DNA from 2 places in the Flavobacterium sp. CFBP9031 genome. Region 1 is predicted to be linked to the other one. Evidence: riboswitches for the same ligand, from Rfam matches in the RefSeq annotation. Region 1 holds a riboswitch; the other holds the start of a gene.
What was found. Region 1 has a riboswitch for cobalamin ahead of SOM12_RS19925 (TonB-dependent receptor). Riboswitches for the same ligand answer to the same signal wherever they lie in the genome.

Region 2: another riboswitch for cobalamin. It lies ahead of SOM12_RS09400 (TonB-dependent receptor plug domain-containing protein); the one in region 1 lies ahead of SOM12_RS19925 (TonB-dependent receptor).

The regions. Positions count from the first base shown of each region.
Region 1 covers NZ_JAXCWF010000013.1:87,848-95,795, forward strand. Annotated here, with positions in the region: gene SOM12_RS19915 (cell surface protein) at 1-143, opposite strand, end outside; gene SOM12_RS19920 (DUF5074 domain-containing protein) at 147-1,292, opposite strand; gene SOM12_RS19925 (TonB-dependent receptor) at 1,289-3,337, opposite strand; cobalamin riboswitch at 3,452-3,654, opposite strand; gene SOM12_RS19930 (alginate export family protein) at 3,700-5,001, opposite strand; gene SOM12_RS19935 (porin family protein) at 5,195-5,842, opposite strand; gene SOM12_RS19940 (M4 family metallopeptidase) at 5,908-7,948, opposite strand, start outside.
Region 2 covers NZ_JAXCWF010000004.1:351,263-359,210, reverse strand. Annotated here, with positions in the region: gene SOM12_RS09430 (DUF5522 domain-containing protein) at 59-421, shown strand; gene SOM12_RS09425 (four helix bundle protein) at 452-832, shown strand; gene cobU (bifunctional adenosylcobinamide kinase/adenosylcobinamide-phosphate guanylyltransferase) at 853-1,362, shown strand; gene cobT (nicotinate-nucleotide--dimethylbenzimidazole phosphoribosyltransferase) at 1,506-3,185, shown strand; gene SOM12_RS09410 (adenosylcobinamide-GDP ribazoletransferase) at 3,365-4,162, shown strand; gene cobC (alpha-ribazole phosphatase) at 4,147-4,680, shown strand; cobalamin riboswitch at 4,746-4,953, shown strand; gene SOM12_RS09400 (TonB-dependent receptor plug domain-containing protein) at 4,982-6,835, shown strand; gene SOM12_RS09395 (YncE family protein) at 6,840-7,898, shown strand.

The DNA.
Region 1 (7,948 bases):
AACACTTTAAAACGGTCAATTGTATACGATTCTTTCAGCACTTCTGCAGGAAGCAAATCTTCTTCGTTGTCTTTATCGCAGGCAACAAATCCCAAAAAGAGAATTGAAAACAAAGCGATTTTGAAAAGGTTTTTGTTCGACATTTTTTAATTTTTAGTTATAAAAGCAATATGAGCGGGAATATTTCCAGCGGTAGTTTTCCATTTTAATTTTCCGTCGGGTGTAAAACAGTAGATATAACCTGTTACTACATAGTTTTGAGCGTCGGTAATGTAGATTTCTTTGGTTTCTGGATTGACTTGAAGTCCGTACGGAATCATGATTTGTTTGTCGGTTCCGTCTGTGATAATTTGGTCTGTAATTACTTTTTTAGTTTTGGTGTCCAAAATTCCGTAACTCACTTTATTGGTTCCCGTTAGATAGCTCCAAGAAACACTATAGTAATACAATAAATCGTTAACGAGACAAGTTCCAGAAACCGGAATATCGAGTTGCATTTTCTTTTCATCTGTCTGCGTATCAATAACAAAAAGATTAGATGGCGTGTTGTAATAATCGCCTCGCGAACTCACATAAATATCGCCTCGGCTGTCAATCTGCATGCTGTATAAATTTATTCCAACATCGATTTTTTTAATCTCTGTAAATGTTTTCAAATCAATTACAGAAACTGTTCTGTCATAATTTGGAACTCTGTAACCGCCAGAATTGGCGACATACAATTTTCCGTTATGAACGACCATTTGTTCGGGCTGATAACCAACCGTTACTTTTCTTTTTATTTCTAATGAAGTCGTGTCAATTTCTGCAACAAAACCAATTTCAGCATTCGGATTTATTGCAACAGGTCCAGAATACGAACTCACATACGCTTTGTCTTTATAAAAAGCCACGTAACGGCAATTTGGAATATCGATTTTCTTGATTCGTTTTGCTGTCCATTTTTCTAAAACTTCTACTTTGTTAGAACAATTAATGACCGCATAAACCTTATTTCCGTAGATTTTAATGTCGTTTCCAACATCTCCCAATTCTTTTACAACCGAAGGATTTCGTTCTGAATACACATCTGTGGTGTAATTTCCTGTTCTGTAATTGAAAACATCCAAACTCGCACGGTTCATTCCCATATTACCTTCGTTTAGAAGATAAAAACCTTCAATCTTTCCATCGCTTCTTGGCGCTGCAACACTCACATCCGAAGAAAGAAATATCGTTTCGTCTTCTCTGCAGGAAACTAAAAAAATGGCAATACTTAAACTGAATACTATTTTTAAAATGCTCTTTTTCATAACTCAAAACTGATTATAAATTTGAATGTTCTTCCCGGCATCGGATAATTGTAAATCACTTCATATTGCTGCTTGAAAGCGTTGTTGACTTCAATCGCTCCGTTCAGTTTGTAATTTTTGAATGTGAAAGATTTTTGAACCGCCAAATCGTGCGTATACCAAGGCTGAACTTCATTTACTTTAATATTATTGACATTTCCGTTGTAGCGTTTTCCGACATAAATAAAGCTGTAATTGAAATTCCAAGATTCATAACCCGCATTCAAAATTCCAGATCCGCTGTGCCAAGGCGTGTAGGGAATCTGATCGCCATAAGAAGACATTTCTAAACCGACAAACTTTGTAAAATCTTGACTTTGAGAATACGTATAGGTTAAATTGGCATCTAGTCTTAGCTTATTAAAATGCGTTGCCATATTCAGAACCGTTTCGATTCCTTTTCCTTTTACTTGCCCGATATTGGTCATCATCCAGCGAAACAAATTTCCTGTCGGGGCGGCAATAATTTTATCTTTTGTATTGGTGTAATAAGCATCTGCTTGAAAAGAAAATTTATCAAAAAAGCTTTCCCTTACGGGGAAATTATACGTAAAACCAACATCGTACTGATTCATGTATTCTGGCCTCAAAGTGCTCGAACCGATCATGGTATAATACAAATCGTTGAAAGTGGGCATTCTGAAAATTCGTTTAGCAAATGCCCTTAAATTGAAATCGTATTTTTTAAACGGAGTATAACCTAGGAATATAGCGGGAGTAAATTCGGTTTTATTGGGCGCTTTGGCATTGTACTTCACTTCTTCGATAACGCGAGTTGCGAGTACATTTCCTAAAACTTTAAACCCTTCATATCGATAGGAACTTGCCAGAGAAACAAGTGCAGTATAACGCTGCGGAAAAGAAAACTGTGTCTGAATGCCTCTTCTAGTTGCGTTTAGTTTATTGTATTGAAAATCGGTTGATAGCGAAACATTCCAAGTGGGCAAAATGCTGTACATATTGACTGCAGAAAAATAGGCTTCCTGCTGATAATAACTATCATCAGATTGCACGCCTTCTGTTACGGTTTCTCCTAAAACATTGGTTGTATCTCGTGCTATATAATGGGTGTAATCGTAAGCAAATTTTCCTTTTAGCTGAAATTTATATTTCTCTGAAACGTCTTTCGTTAAAGAAGACTGTCCGAAAAAATTCTTATCAAATTGACGGAAACCATCTCGAAACTTATTTTCTACAATGGCACCTGGAGCGCCTCTTTCAGAATCGTAATAATACACTTTGGCATCCCAAGTTCCTTTATTTATTTTTCCGAACAAGCCCGATTCCAATCGGAATGCTTCAATATCGCTGTTCCATCGCGTTGCTGTGGTATCGTATGCAATGCTACCGTCTTGATTTTTTCTTTTATACCTAAATTTATACTGTCCGTTTGATTTGATGTATTCAGAGCTTACACTCAAGCTGACTTTGTCGCTTAGTTTTTGTTCCCATCTAAAAGAAGGATCATGATAATCAATAGACATTGTTTTGTAACGAACCAGTAGATTTGTTTTCTTATTGCCTGAAAAAGCAGGTCGTTTGGTTCGCAAATAAATCGCAGAAGCAGAAGCGAAATCTTTAGCCGATTGAAAAATTTCACTTTTCTGACCGTTGTACATCGTCAAAGATTCCATGTCGTCAAGCGAATACTTTCCTAGATCGGTTACGCCGTTTTGCGCATTTCCAAGCTGAATTCCGTCGTAGAAAACACCAACATGATGCGTTCCCATATTACGAACATCAACCGTTTTGAGTCCGCCCACTCCGCCATAATCTTTAATTTGAGTTCCAGCAAAATAACGAAGAGCATCTGCGACATTGTGAGTCGCCAAATTCTCAAGCAAAACGCCCGAAAGACTTTGTACGGGAATCACTTCCTGGTAGGGTTTTCCTTTTAAAACAACTTCTTTTAAAACCCGCGAACTATCAGTCACTGCTTGAGAATGAAGCAAAAAAGGAACTAATACTAAAAAAACAGAAAATAAAGTTTTACTCAAATTATACATCACGATTTTATTAAATAAACTTTACGTGATGCAATAATTATAAAACATAGAAATAGACCAACTATCCTAAATAGCAGGTCATTATCTTGTCATCAACTTCATACCACGAAAGTTTTAAACTATGTGATCGTGGCAGGTCTCCTGACTTATTCCATCTTTAAACGGCCTTCTCATTCGAAATAACGAACAATGGCATTAGTAATGTTTAAAGACTTAAATAGAACTTACAGTAGCGGGTCTGTTCAGGATTTACACCTGATTCCCTTTTAACTATTTCTTCTGAATTGAAAAAATAGACCAAAATCAGCCGCAAAGATAGAATTATCTTTTAAAAATGTAAATTCGAAAGATTTTAAAGCCTATTATTTTTTGTTTCTTCTAAAATTGATCGCATTAAAAGAATACGAAACCATCAAGTAACTCCAAAACGACAGTTTTTCTACGTCTTGTACCTTGGGAAGGTTTGTCATTGAATCTGTAGATTTATAAAATGAAAATGCACCGTTAATTTCTAACTCTTTAATAGGAACATATTTTATAGAAATATCATTTTCAAATCCTAAAAATTTTGACATTGTGTGATTTAAATTATTCTGCAAAGAATATTGTGTATAAAAAAGATGAAAATCTGAACGAAACGTAAGTTTTGAATTTATTGGAAACAAAGCAAACAAATATGGATTCACAAGACCTTTTCCTCCAACATCAGCAGGAAAACGTGTAAAAACATTCATGTTTCCATTAAACTTCCAAGTAACGCCATATAAAACATCAAAGTCTCCTGAATTTTCTTTCCCTGTCTGTAAACTGCTTCCGCTAATTATCTCCGCTCCTAATCGTAAAGTAGTTTTTGGCAATGATAATTTCACTTCTGGCTGGAAATAGTATGCAAACAAATGTTGCCCTTTTTGATTTCTACCAAATTGCAAATAGCTGTTTAAAGTATAATACCATTGCTTCTTTTTAAACTCAATTCTTCCTCCTGTAGTGGCGCGAGTGTATAGTGTTTCTGAATTTGTTTTCTCTAAAAAATCAACTGTATTTATAGAATTAAAAGAAAGATTTTTATTCGAATTATAACTAAAGTTGTACACTAGCATGTATTTGTATTTATTGGAAGCAACTGGAGAATAAGCACTTTCAAAACTTGTATTGTATTTTCTCGTAAAAACAAAGAAAAAATCATGGGCAAAATGTGGCGTATATTTCATAATTCGAATTCCTTCATGGGCTCTACCCTGCTGAGCCCAAGGCGCATCCGAAAATAATCTGCCGTTATCTAATAAAATATTTTGTCTTCCTAGACGAAAGTTTATGTCCTTAAATTTCGTTTCCAAAAACAACTGATAAAAATTTATGCTTCCGACTTTAGAATTTGAATTTGCTTCATCCCACAAATGAATTTCTTGTAAATCGGATTTTATAAACCATTTTTCACGCAAGTATTGCATTGAAACTCTATTTCTCTGCGTTATGTAAAAATAGGGATCTATCGAGTCATTTGGAGGAAGTATATAATTTGAAGTATATTCTGCTCTTGGACGTATTTCTATATTCATCAAAAACTGCTGCGACAAACTATCGCTTTTTTGTGCATTTAAATATCCACTAACTACTAAAAACAGTAAAAAGACAATTAATTTAAATGAGTTTGTCTGAATCATATATACAAATCCTATAAAATTACTATACAAATGTAATAATATAAGTAGTGTTATTTATTCTAGCAAAAAGACTTATTTGTGATATCGCTTCAAAGAAATAGCTAATAGGTTCAAAATTAATATTACTAAAGCAAAAAAACCACTCCTAAAAAAGAGTGGTTTAAAAAAGATATGAAGAAGAATGTTACTAACTCTACTTAAAAAAATAACCTACTGTTATTTGAAAAATTCGGTTCTTCATATCGCTGTTAATACTATAATTCGTGTTTGCGGTTACATCTTTAAAAACATCAGTATAAGAAACATTATATCTTGCATCTGCATAAAATTTGTCTTTAAACTGATAACCCAATCCAAAATTTAGAGAAGCATCTACTCCATTTGAATACTCTTTTAAATTCATTTCTTCATGGTTATCATAACCTAAAAAGTTGTCTTGATATTTATTGTTTGCTTTTAAAAGTATTCCTACTTGAGGCCCAGCTTGTAAACTCAACCCTTTAACAACATAATATTTCAGCATTACTGGAATGTTTAAATAGTTTAAGGCAATGGTGCTTTTGTAATGTGAGTTTTGAACTTCTGGATCTGAATAAGACAATTTCATTCCCTGCTGGCTGTATAATAACTCCGGCTGTACCGAGAAGTTTTTTGCCAACGGAATTTCAGCCATTAAACCGGCTGTAAATCCTGTTTTATCAGAGGAGTTCAATTCGTTATCATCAAACGTTAGGCTCGAAATATTCAAACCCGCTTTTACTCCCAGTTTCACCTTTTCGGTTTGGGCCATTACACCTGCACACATCATTAGTGCACAGATTATTAGCTTTGATTTTTTCATCGTATTTGTTTGTTTTTAGGAAGGGCAGTTCTACGCGAGAACTGCCATTTCTATCTGTATTTTTGTTACTTTTTAATGATCTTAGCCGTGTACTTTTTACCTTGAACTGTACAGTCTAAAATATAAACTCCAGTTGCAAGCTGACTTACATTTACGCTTGACGGAACAGCAGAATAGGTTTTACTCCAAACGGCATTGCCTTCCATAGAGTAAATTTTCATTTCAGCTTCTCCTTCTGCTTTTTCAGCCAAGAAGATATTAACATTATCTGCCACTGGATTTGGGAAAACTCGGAATGAATTTGTCAATTTTCCGATAAGCAACCCTTTAGAATCAATTGGAGCAGACATACTTGTACAGCCGTGTGCATTGGTTACTTGAAGACTATAACTTCCTTCCCAAATTGTAGCAACTGTTTTTTCGGTTGCATTTGGCAAAGGTCTTCCATTTAAATACCATTGGTAGCCAGCAGAATCACTAGAAGCTGTAATTTTATTTCCTTCTAATGCCTGGATTTCTGGAACTGTGTTTTCAAGAACATTAATCGTTGTAGTGAAAATTTTTCCTAATCCGTGTTCGTTGTAAACCGTTACGAAATAATCTCCGCTTTCTGTTGTAGTGAAAGTTGGATCTGTAGAACCATCAAACCACTCGTAAGCAGCATAATTTCCAGGATTTAAAACTACTTCTGGACCACAAACATCTCCGTTTGGAAGCTCAGATTCGAAAGTATCAAATACCACAGTTACTTTTTCAGTAAGGCTGCATCCATTTTCCAATGTTGCTGTTACGGTATAATCTCCTGCTTTATCAACATTGATAGAATTGGTAGTTTCACCAGAGCTCCATTTGTATGAAGTCGCTTCTAATTCTTTAGCAGAAAAGTTTCTCTCTGCATCCAGAAATACACTTTTACCTGCATAAGCATGGATAACTGACACATCAAACATTTTAAAATCTGACGGTACACCTTGGTATACATAATTCTTGATACTATTATTTTGTTCGATAGCATCGTTTTCCATTTTTGCATTCACGGCAAATACATGAGAATCTCCAGAGTCATCTAATTTAGGCTGTTTGATAAAAGTATAATCAATACTTTCGCCAACCGGAATTCCTGATGCAACGGCTTCTGAGATTTTTTCTGATGTATTACTATACTCCAAATCTAACTGGATAGAATTTTCTTTAATCGCAACTTGCCCTTCGTTTGTCAGTCTAACTTTTACTTCGCTATTGCCACAAATATCTTTTGGAGACAAAATTTGAACAGAAACATCTAAAACAGCCTCACTTATTACTTTAAGATCATCTAAAACCATATAAGAATACCCATCTGATTTTGCATGTCTAAAACGGAACAATACTGATTTTCCAGCATATTTGGTAATGTTTAAGACTGCTTTTTGCCATTCGGTATCTACATAAGTTCCTTGATTTGTTGCTCTCCAAGCTTCAGTCCATTCTCCGCCAACTGGCTTAATATCTACAATTAAAGCATCATTGACATTACTTTGCATAGCGTAATAAAACTCTAAAGCTGTAGCACTTGCAGATAGTTTATAAAGTGGAGAAATTAATTCGCTATAGTAATAATAACCTTCTAATTGACTGTATAAAAGTTTACCGTTAGCGTCTCCTGTTCGGTTTTTTAACGGAACCGTCAAATAGGTATTATCTGGAGTTGTAACCGCTCTCCAAGGATAATTTTCATCACTTTGATTCGAAATAAACCCTTTTGATCCAAATATTGAACCTTGCGTCAGGTTAGAGAAATCCTCATTGCTAAGTTCCAATGCTTTTTCAACAACTTGAAAAGATGCAGTAAGACTTTTAACATCTGTATTTGCCTCTCCATCGGCAGTTGCTTGTACTTTAATTTCATAATTTCCAGCTGCTAATTTAGGAAGACCGTCTATTTTATAAACAAGAGTTTCACCTTGTCGTATCGTTTTAGTTCTTTCTAATGAAACTGGTTCACCAATGGCGTTTCCGTTCTGAAGAATTTGATATTTGATAGTAACTTTCTCCAATGTTTTATAAGCTACATTTCTTGCATCAATATAAAACTCATGCGAAGGTACATCTTCATAAACCGTTTCA
Region 2 (7,948 bases), on a different contig from region 1:
TTCTATTTTTTTTGTTTACCTTTATTCGTACAAATTTAAACAAATAGCCTTTTATTTGATGAATGCACCAAAAACAAAAATCTGCTCCAGTTGTGAAACCGCTTTTTCATGCGGAGACACTTCACCCGAAAACAAGTGTTGGTGTAATGATTACCCACCCATTTTCAATCTTTCTGAAGGAGGCGATTGCCTTTGTCCTGTGTGCTTTAAGGAAGCCTGCGAAGATAAAATTGATGCTTATGTCGAAACCGTAACTCCAAAAAAGGCTCTTAATAATAAGGCAATGCTATTGCCGAAAAACGACAATTTAATTGAAGGAATTGACTATTATATCGAAAATGGCAATTACGTTTTTAAAGCTTGGTTTCATTTAAAAAGAGGAACTTGCTGCGGAAACAACTGCCGACATTGCCCGTTTTAATTGTTAATTATAAATTGTTAATTGTAAATTATGAAAAATAATATTGTTCGAAATAAAAGTTTTGATTTCGCTGTAAGAATTGTCAAACTATATCAATATTTAAATAATGATAAAAAAGAATTTATTCTAGCAAAGCAACTTTTAAGATCTGGAACGAGTGTTGGTGCAATGATTCGAGAAGCAGAACACGCCGAAAGTAAAAGCGATTTTATTCATAAATTTGCAATTGCTCAAAAAGAAGCTAATGAAACTGTCTATTGGCTGGAATTATTAAAAGCAACTGATTATCTTAACGAAAAGGAATTTCAAAACATTTCTAATGATGCGATTGCTATATTAAAGTTAATTACTAGCATACTTAAAACTTCCAAAAGTCAATTAAACATAAAAAAATTAACAACTAACAATTAATAATTAACCATTATATAAAAATGCTTTACTTAATAACTGGCGGCGAGCGTTCTGGAAAAAGCGGGTATGCTCAGAAATTAGCTTTAGAACTTTCCGACTCTCCTTTATATGTAGCGACTGCTCGAAAGTGGGATGCAGATTTTCAAAACCGAATTGATCGTCATCAGCAGGAAAGAGACGAACATTGGACCAATATTGAAAAAGAGAAATACTTAAGCGAAATTGATTTTTCTGGAAAAACGGCCTTAATTGACTGTGTAACGCTTTGGTTGACTAATTTTTTTATTGATACTAAAAACGATGTGGAGCTTAGTTTGGAAGAAGCAAAAAAAGAATTTCTTGCCATTGCCAAACATGAAAATGCCAATATCATTATTGTAACAAACGAAATCGGAATGGGCGTTCATGCAGAAACTCACATAGGGAGGAAATTTGTTGAACTTCAGGGTTGGATGAATCAATTTCTTGCTGCAAATGCCGATCAAGTTGTGCTGATGCTTTCGGGAATTCCAGTTAAAATAAAAGGGTAACAATGGCAAAATTCAATGTCAATTTCAAAAATCAATAAAACAAATTCTGAATTTTTAAACTTCAAATTCCAATATCGTGAAGTATCTTTACATAAAGAGTAAATTGATATTGATATTGATATTGATATTTGAAATTGAAAATTATGAGTAATTTAGACGATATATTAAAATCCCGCCGAGACACACGACATTTTACAGCCGATAAAGTTCCAGATGAAGTAATTGAGAAAGCTTTACAAGCTGGGCATTGGGCACCTTCTGTCGGATTGACCGATGCTACAAGATATTTTCTGATTAAGTCAGACGAGGTTAAAACGTCTATTAAAAAACTTTTTTTAGACTATAATAAAAAAGCCGAAGAACTTACCGATAATCCTGAACAGAAAGAACTTTACAGATCACTAAAACTCGAAGCAATCGAAGAAGCACCCATCGGGCTCGTCATTGCTTACGACCGTTCGGTTCTCAATCAGTTTACGATTGGAACAATTGGCAGTAACGAAGCAGTAAAATTCAGCTCGGTTTGTGCCGCGCAAAACATTTGGCTTTCGCTGACAGAACAAGGTTATGGAATGGGCTGGGTTTCGATTCTCAATTATTATCAGTTTAAAAAAATCCTTGATTTACCCGAAAATATAGAACCTCTGGGATATTTCTGCATCGGAAAACCAGCCACCAATTACAACAATCAGCCAATGCTGCAGCAATTGCATTGGAAACAAAAATCGGAAGCGCCTATTTGCACTGAAATCAAAGAAATTCATCAAATAAATGTTCCAGATTTTGATTTGAAATCAGAAAACGAAATCGGAAACAAATCTGATTTCAATACACTTTTACAAGAAAAAATAGATTCAAAAACAAAACCTGTAGGTTCTTTAGGCACTTTAGAATCTCTGGCCTTTCAAATGGCAACGGTTTTTGAAACTTTAAATCCGAAAATCGTAAAACCAAATATTGTCGTTTTTGCAGCAGATCACGGAATTGCAAATCATGGCGTAAGTGATTATCCGCAGGATGTTACAAGACAAATGGTCAATAATTTTCTCGATGGCGGTGCAGCAATAAACGTTTTCTGCAAACAAAACAATATTGAGTTGTCTATTGTAGATTCAGGCGTCAACTATGATTTTCCAACTAATGCCAAATTAATCGATGCTAAAATTGCAAAGGGAACGCAGTCTTTCCTCCATGTTCCCGCAATGAGCGAATCGGAAGTTCATTTCTGTTTTGAGAAAGGAAAATCGATTGTTGAAAATATTGCAAAATCTGGTTCAAACTGCATTGGTTTTGGCGAAATGGGAATTGGAAACACTTCAACCGCTTCTGTTTTAATGAGCCTTTTAACCGGCTTCCCTATTCAAGAATGTATCGGAAAAGGAACTGGAGTTGAAAACGAAAAACTGCTTCTAAAACAAAATTTACTCCAAAAAGCATTAGATAATTATTCTGGTCAAGCCGAATTAATCTCGCAACTTTCCTATTTTGGCGGTTTTGAGATTCTTCAAATGGCTGGCGGAATGATCGCTGCTTTTGATCATAAAATGCTAATTCTCGTTGATGGTTTCATTTGTACTGTGGCCTATTTAATTGCTTTTAAAATAAATCCGAACATCAAACAAAATGCTGTTTTTTGCCATTGCTCTGCTGAAAAAGCGCATTCGGAATTGCTAAATTATTTAGAAGCTAAACCTATTTTAAATCTCGATTTACGTTTGGGAGAAGGAACAGGCTGTGCTGTCGCGTTTCCTATTTTAAAATCGGCTGAAGCTTTTTTGAATGAAATGGCGAGTTTTGAAAGTGCGGGGATAAGTCGCAAATAGTTTTGTATTTCTAAAAAACAATTATGTTTCATGGTGATTTATTCTCATTTTTGTCATTTCGACGAAGGAGAAATCTCAGCAAGTAACTCCGTCCAAACAGACGCCAAGCTTTGTCGAGCTTCTCGTGGAGATTTCTCCTTCGTCGAAATGACATACTAAATGGAAAACTAATTATATAAATGAAAAAAGAACTACATATTTTCTTCACCTGTTTAATGTTTTACACCAGAATTCCGTGTCCAAAAAACATTACACATCATCCAGATTATTTAAATAAAGCCACAAGATATTTCCCATTTATTGGTTGGATTGTTGGGAGTATTTCCTTTCTGGCTTTTTATCTTTTTTCATTTTTTCTTTCAACGGAAATTGCTGTTATATTGGCAATTATTGCTTCTATCTTAACTACCGGTGCCTTTCATGAAGACGGATTTGCCGATGTTTGTGATGGTTTTGGCGGAGGTTGGACCAAAGAAAAAATCCTAATGATTATGAAAGACAGCGCTATTGGCGCTTATGGAGCAATCGGATTGGTTTTACTTTTTCTACTAAAATTCAAACTGCTTTCAGAATCTATTTTATTATTCAACGATTATGATTCTATAGCCGTTTTAAAAATTTACCTCTTGTTCATTTCTGCTCATTCACTAAGTCGTCTGGCAGCAATAAGCATTATTTTTACACACGAATATTCGCGCGAAGATGCTTCTAGCAAAAGCAAACCAATTGCGAAACAATACACTTGGAAAGAAGTTTTTGGATCATTCTTTTTTGGTTTAATTCCGTTGATTGTATTTTCTTATTTTGATTTAAAATTTCTTCTGGCTATAATTCCCGTTTTTATAACTCGATACTTTTTAGCTCGATATTTTCAGAAATGGATTGACGGTTATACAGGAGATTGTCTTGGCGCAACACAACAAGTTTGCGAAGTGATATTTTACTTAAGCATTTTATTTTTATGGAAATTTATCTAGTTCGCCATACCGAAACCATCTGCGAAAAAGGAATCTGTTACGGACAATCAGATGTTGATATTGCAGTTCCATTTGATGAAATTTTCGGCAGAATTATTTCTGAACTTCCTTCGGAGGCAATAATCTTCTCTAGTCCGTTAAAGCGCTGTGTCATTTTAGCAAAACATATTCAAGAAAATATTAAAACCATTTCTTATTACGAAGACGAACGTTTAAAGGAAATGAATTTTGGCGATTGGGAATTGAAAAGCTGGAACGAAATTCCGTCTGAAGAACTCAATCCGTGGATGGAAGATTTTGTAAATATCAAAGTTTCAAACGGAGAATCTTTTGTTGAATTACATGAAAGAGTTGGCATTTTTTTATCTGATACCATTTCAAAAATAAACCAGCCAATTGTTATTGTAGCCCACGCCGGAATCATTAGAAGTATTTTATGCCATCAGAGTTCACTGCCATTAAAAGAAGCTTTCAATAATAAAGTTGATTTCGGAGAAGTTATAAAAATCGATTTTTAATGCAAATAATTTATAATTTTCCATGAAACGTAAAAGAAATTTGAATAATCAGTATTTTTAACTTTATCTTTGCAGCAAATTAAGGTTGTGTTTTTAATTCAAAAACACATTAAAAGGGAATCAAGTAATTTCTTGAGCTGTACCCGCAACTGTAAGCTAAGTTCACAAAAATGAATGCTTGCTGTAACTACATCACCACTGTCACGCCCTGCGTGATGGGAAGGTAAACAGCAAGACGCAAGCCAGGAGACCTGCCTTTGTAACAATTTATCGAGCTCTCGGGAAAAAGAGTGAAGGAATTATGACTTTAAAACGACTTCTTGCTTTTTATTTATTTGTAATGTGCCAAATTATTTCGGCGCAGAGCGATTCTATTACTAGTCTTAAAGAAGTATTGGTTTCAGACAAAAATTTAAAAAAATATTCAGTTTCACAATCTGTTTTAAAATTAAACGATTCTGTCATTGGCAAAAACGAAGCTCTTCTAACCGATTTATTAAACTTTAATTCTACGATTTACTTTAAAGAATACGGTCGCGGAATGTTATCTACCGTAGCTTTTAGAGGAACTACCTCTTCTCAGACCGCAGTAATCTGGAACGGAATTAACATTAATTCCCAAATGAACGGAAGCACCGATTTTAATACCATTTCGGGTTCCGATTATAATTCGATAAGCGTAAAAGCGGGTGGTGGAAGTGTTATTTACGGAAGCGGTGCTGTTGGAGGAACCGTACATTTAAATAACGATCTGTTGTTTTTTAATCGGTTTGAGAATAATTTAAGACTAGATTACGGTAGTTTTAATACGATTGGGATTAATTATAAAACTTCTATTTCTAACAAAAAATGGAGTGCTCAAATCGGATTTTCTAAAAATAGCTCGACAAACGATTATAAATATCTGAACCAGTACAACTGGAAAGGCGAACAGCGCTGGAACCAAAATGGCCAATATGACGTTATTACTTTAAGTGCTAATGCTGGCTATAAAATTGATGCCAAAAACACTCTAAAACTATACACCCAAACCTCAAACACAGATAGAAATACGTCTTTGGTCTCTGAATCTGAAATGAAGAGTAAATATGTTAATGGCTTTAATAGAAATTTACTAGAATACGATGGTAACTTTGGGAAGTTTACTACCAATTTAAAAACTGCTTATATTTTCGAGAACTATCAATATTATGCCGATAATTCGAGTAATATTTATACGTACGGAAAAACAGAAAGCTTAATCACAAAAGCAGATCTGGGGTATCAAATATTCAAATCATTACAAGCCAATGGAATCCTAGAATATAATCGAACAAAAGGATATGGCAGTGGTTTTGGCGACAATGTAAGAGAAATAAGTTCCGCAGCTTTGCTTCTTAAACAAGATGCTTCAGTTAATTGGAAAAACGAATTTGGCATTCGAAAAGAATTCACAGACAACTACCAATCTCCTGTCCTATTTTCAGTTGGTTCTTCTTATCAGTTTGGGAAATTATATAATTTGAAATTAAATGCATCACGAAATTTCAGAATTCCAACCTTCAATGATTTGTATTGGGAAGAAGGCGGAAATCCAGACTTAAAACCCGAAAGTTCTTATCAGGCAGAAATTGGCAATGTTTTTACTTTTCAAAATTTTAGTATAACTCAGACCTTTTATTATATGAAAATAAAAGATTTGCTAAGATGGGTTCCTGGAACAAATGGTATTTGGATGCCACAAAATACAGACAAAGTAGATAGCTATGGAGCAGAAACATTGTTTGGCTGGAAAAAAAGTTTTGGCAAAAACAACCTGACTGCAAATGCAACTTACGCTTATACAGTTTCAGAAAATGTTGAAACCAAAAAACAATTGTTTTTTGTCCCTTTTAATAAAGTCACTGCTTCTGTTGCTTATTCAAGAAAAAACATTTCTGCCTATTATCAATTTCTTTACAATGGCTTTGTCTATACACAATCTGACAACGATCCTGATAAAATTGTTGATGCCTACAATGTATCAAATATTGGAATTGACTACGATTTTAAACTTTTGTCTTCTTTTAAAGTAGGATTTCAGGTTTTAAATCTTTGGAATACATTTTATCAAAGTTTAGAATATAGACCAATGCCAGGAAGGAATTTTAATTTGTACTTAAACCTTAAATTTTAATATAATGAAACTAACTAGATTATTTTTAGTAGCACTTAGCGTTTCGCTTTTTGTTTCTTGTTCTAATGACGATGACTCCAATGATCCAAAAGGAGTTTATGATGATGGAATTTTCATCTTAAATGAGGGAAATTTTACTGATGGAGGTTCTGTTTCTTTCGTTAGCGACGATTTAAATACTTTCACAAAAGATGTATACAATACTGTAAATGGTTCTGATTTTGTTGGAAAATATCTTCAGAATATCTTTTTTGATGGAGATAAAGCATACATCATTGCTGGCGGTTCTAATGTTATAAATGTAGTAAATCGTTATACATTTAAACTTGAAGCAAAGATTGAGACTGGCTTAATTACTCCAAGATACGGTGTTGTAAAAGACGGAAAAGCTTATGTAACTAATGCCAATACTTATGCGTCGAACACAAACCCAGCTGGTAATACAGATGATTTTATAGCTGTTATCAATTTAGCTACAAACAAAGTAGAATCTACAATTGCTTTAAACGCAACGGCTAATCATATCGAAGTTTACAACAATAAACTCTATGTAACAGAACCATACAACAATGACAAATTACTTATAGTAAATAATGCAACAAACAAACTTGAAACTTCTCTAACTCTTGGTCAAGGAGCAGATACAATGGAAATTAAAGATGGTGTTTTATACACTATTAGAAGCTCATACGGAGAAAGAAGTGAAATTGTAAAAGTAAAATTATCTGATAATTCTATCAGTAAAATTACTTTTCCAGAAGCTCTTGATGGAGTTAAAAACCTAGACATTTACAACAATAAAATATACTATACTCTAGAAACGGCAGTTTACGCTATGGATTACACAGCAACATCAGCTTCTACAACTCCAATTTTCGAATACAGTTCAACTTCTGAGTACGGAAAAATGTATGGTTTTGCTGTAAAAGATGATAGAATTTTTATTGCAGATGGTGGTGATTTTGCTTCAAGCAGTAAAGCTTATATTTATAACTTAAGCGGAAGCTTATTAAAAGAATTAACTGTTGGTTTAGGTCCAAACGGATTCTACTTTAACGATTAATTTTACCTTTAGAATTAGTTTTTGTTTTTTTATGGAAAAGGCTTTCAGTG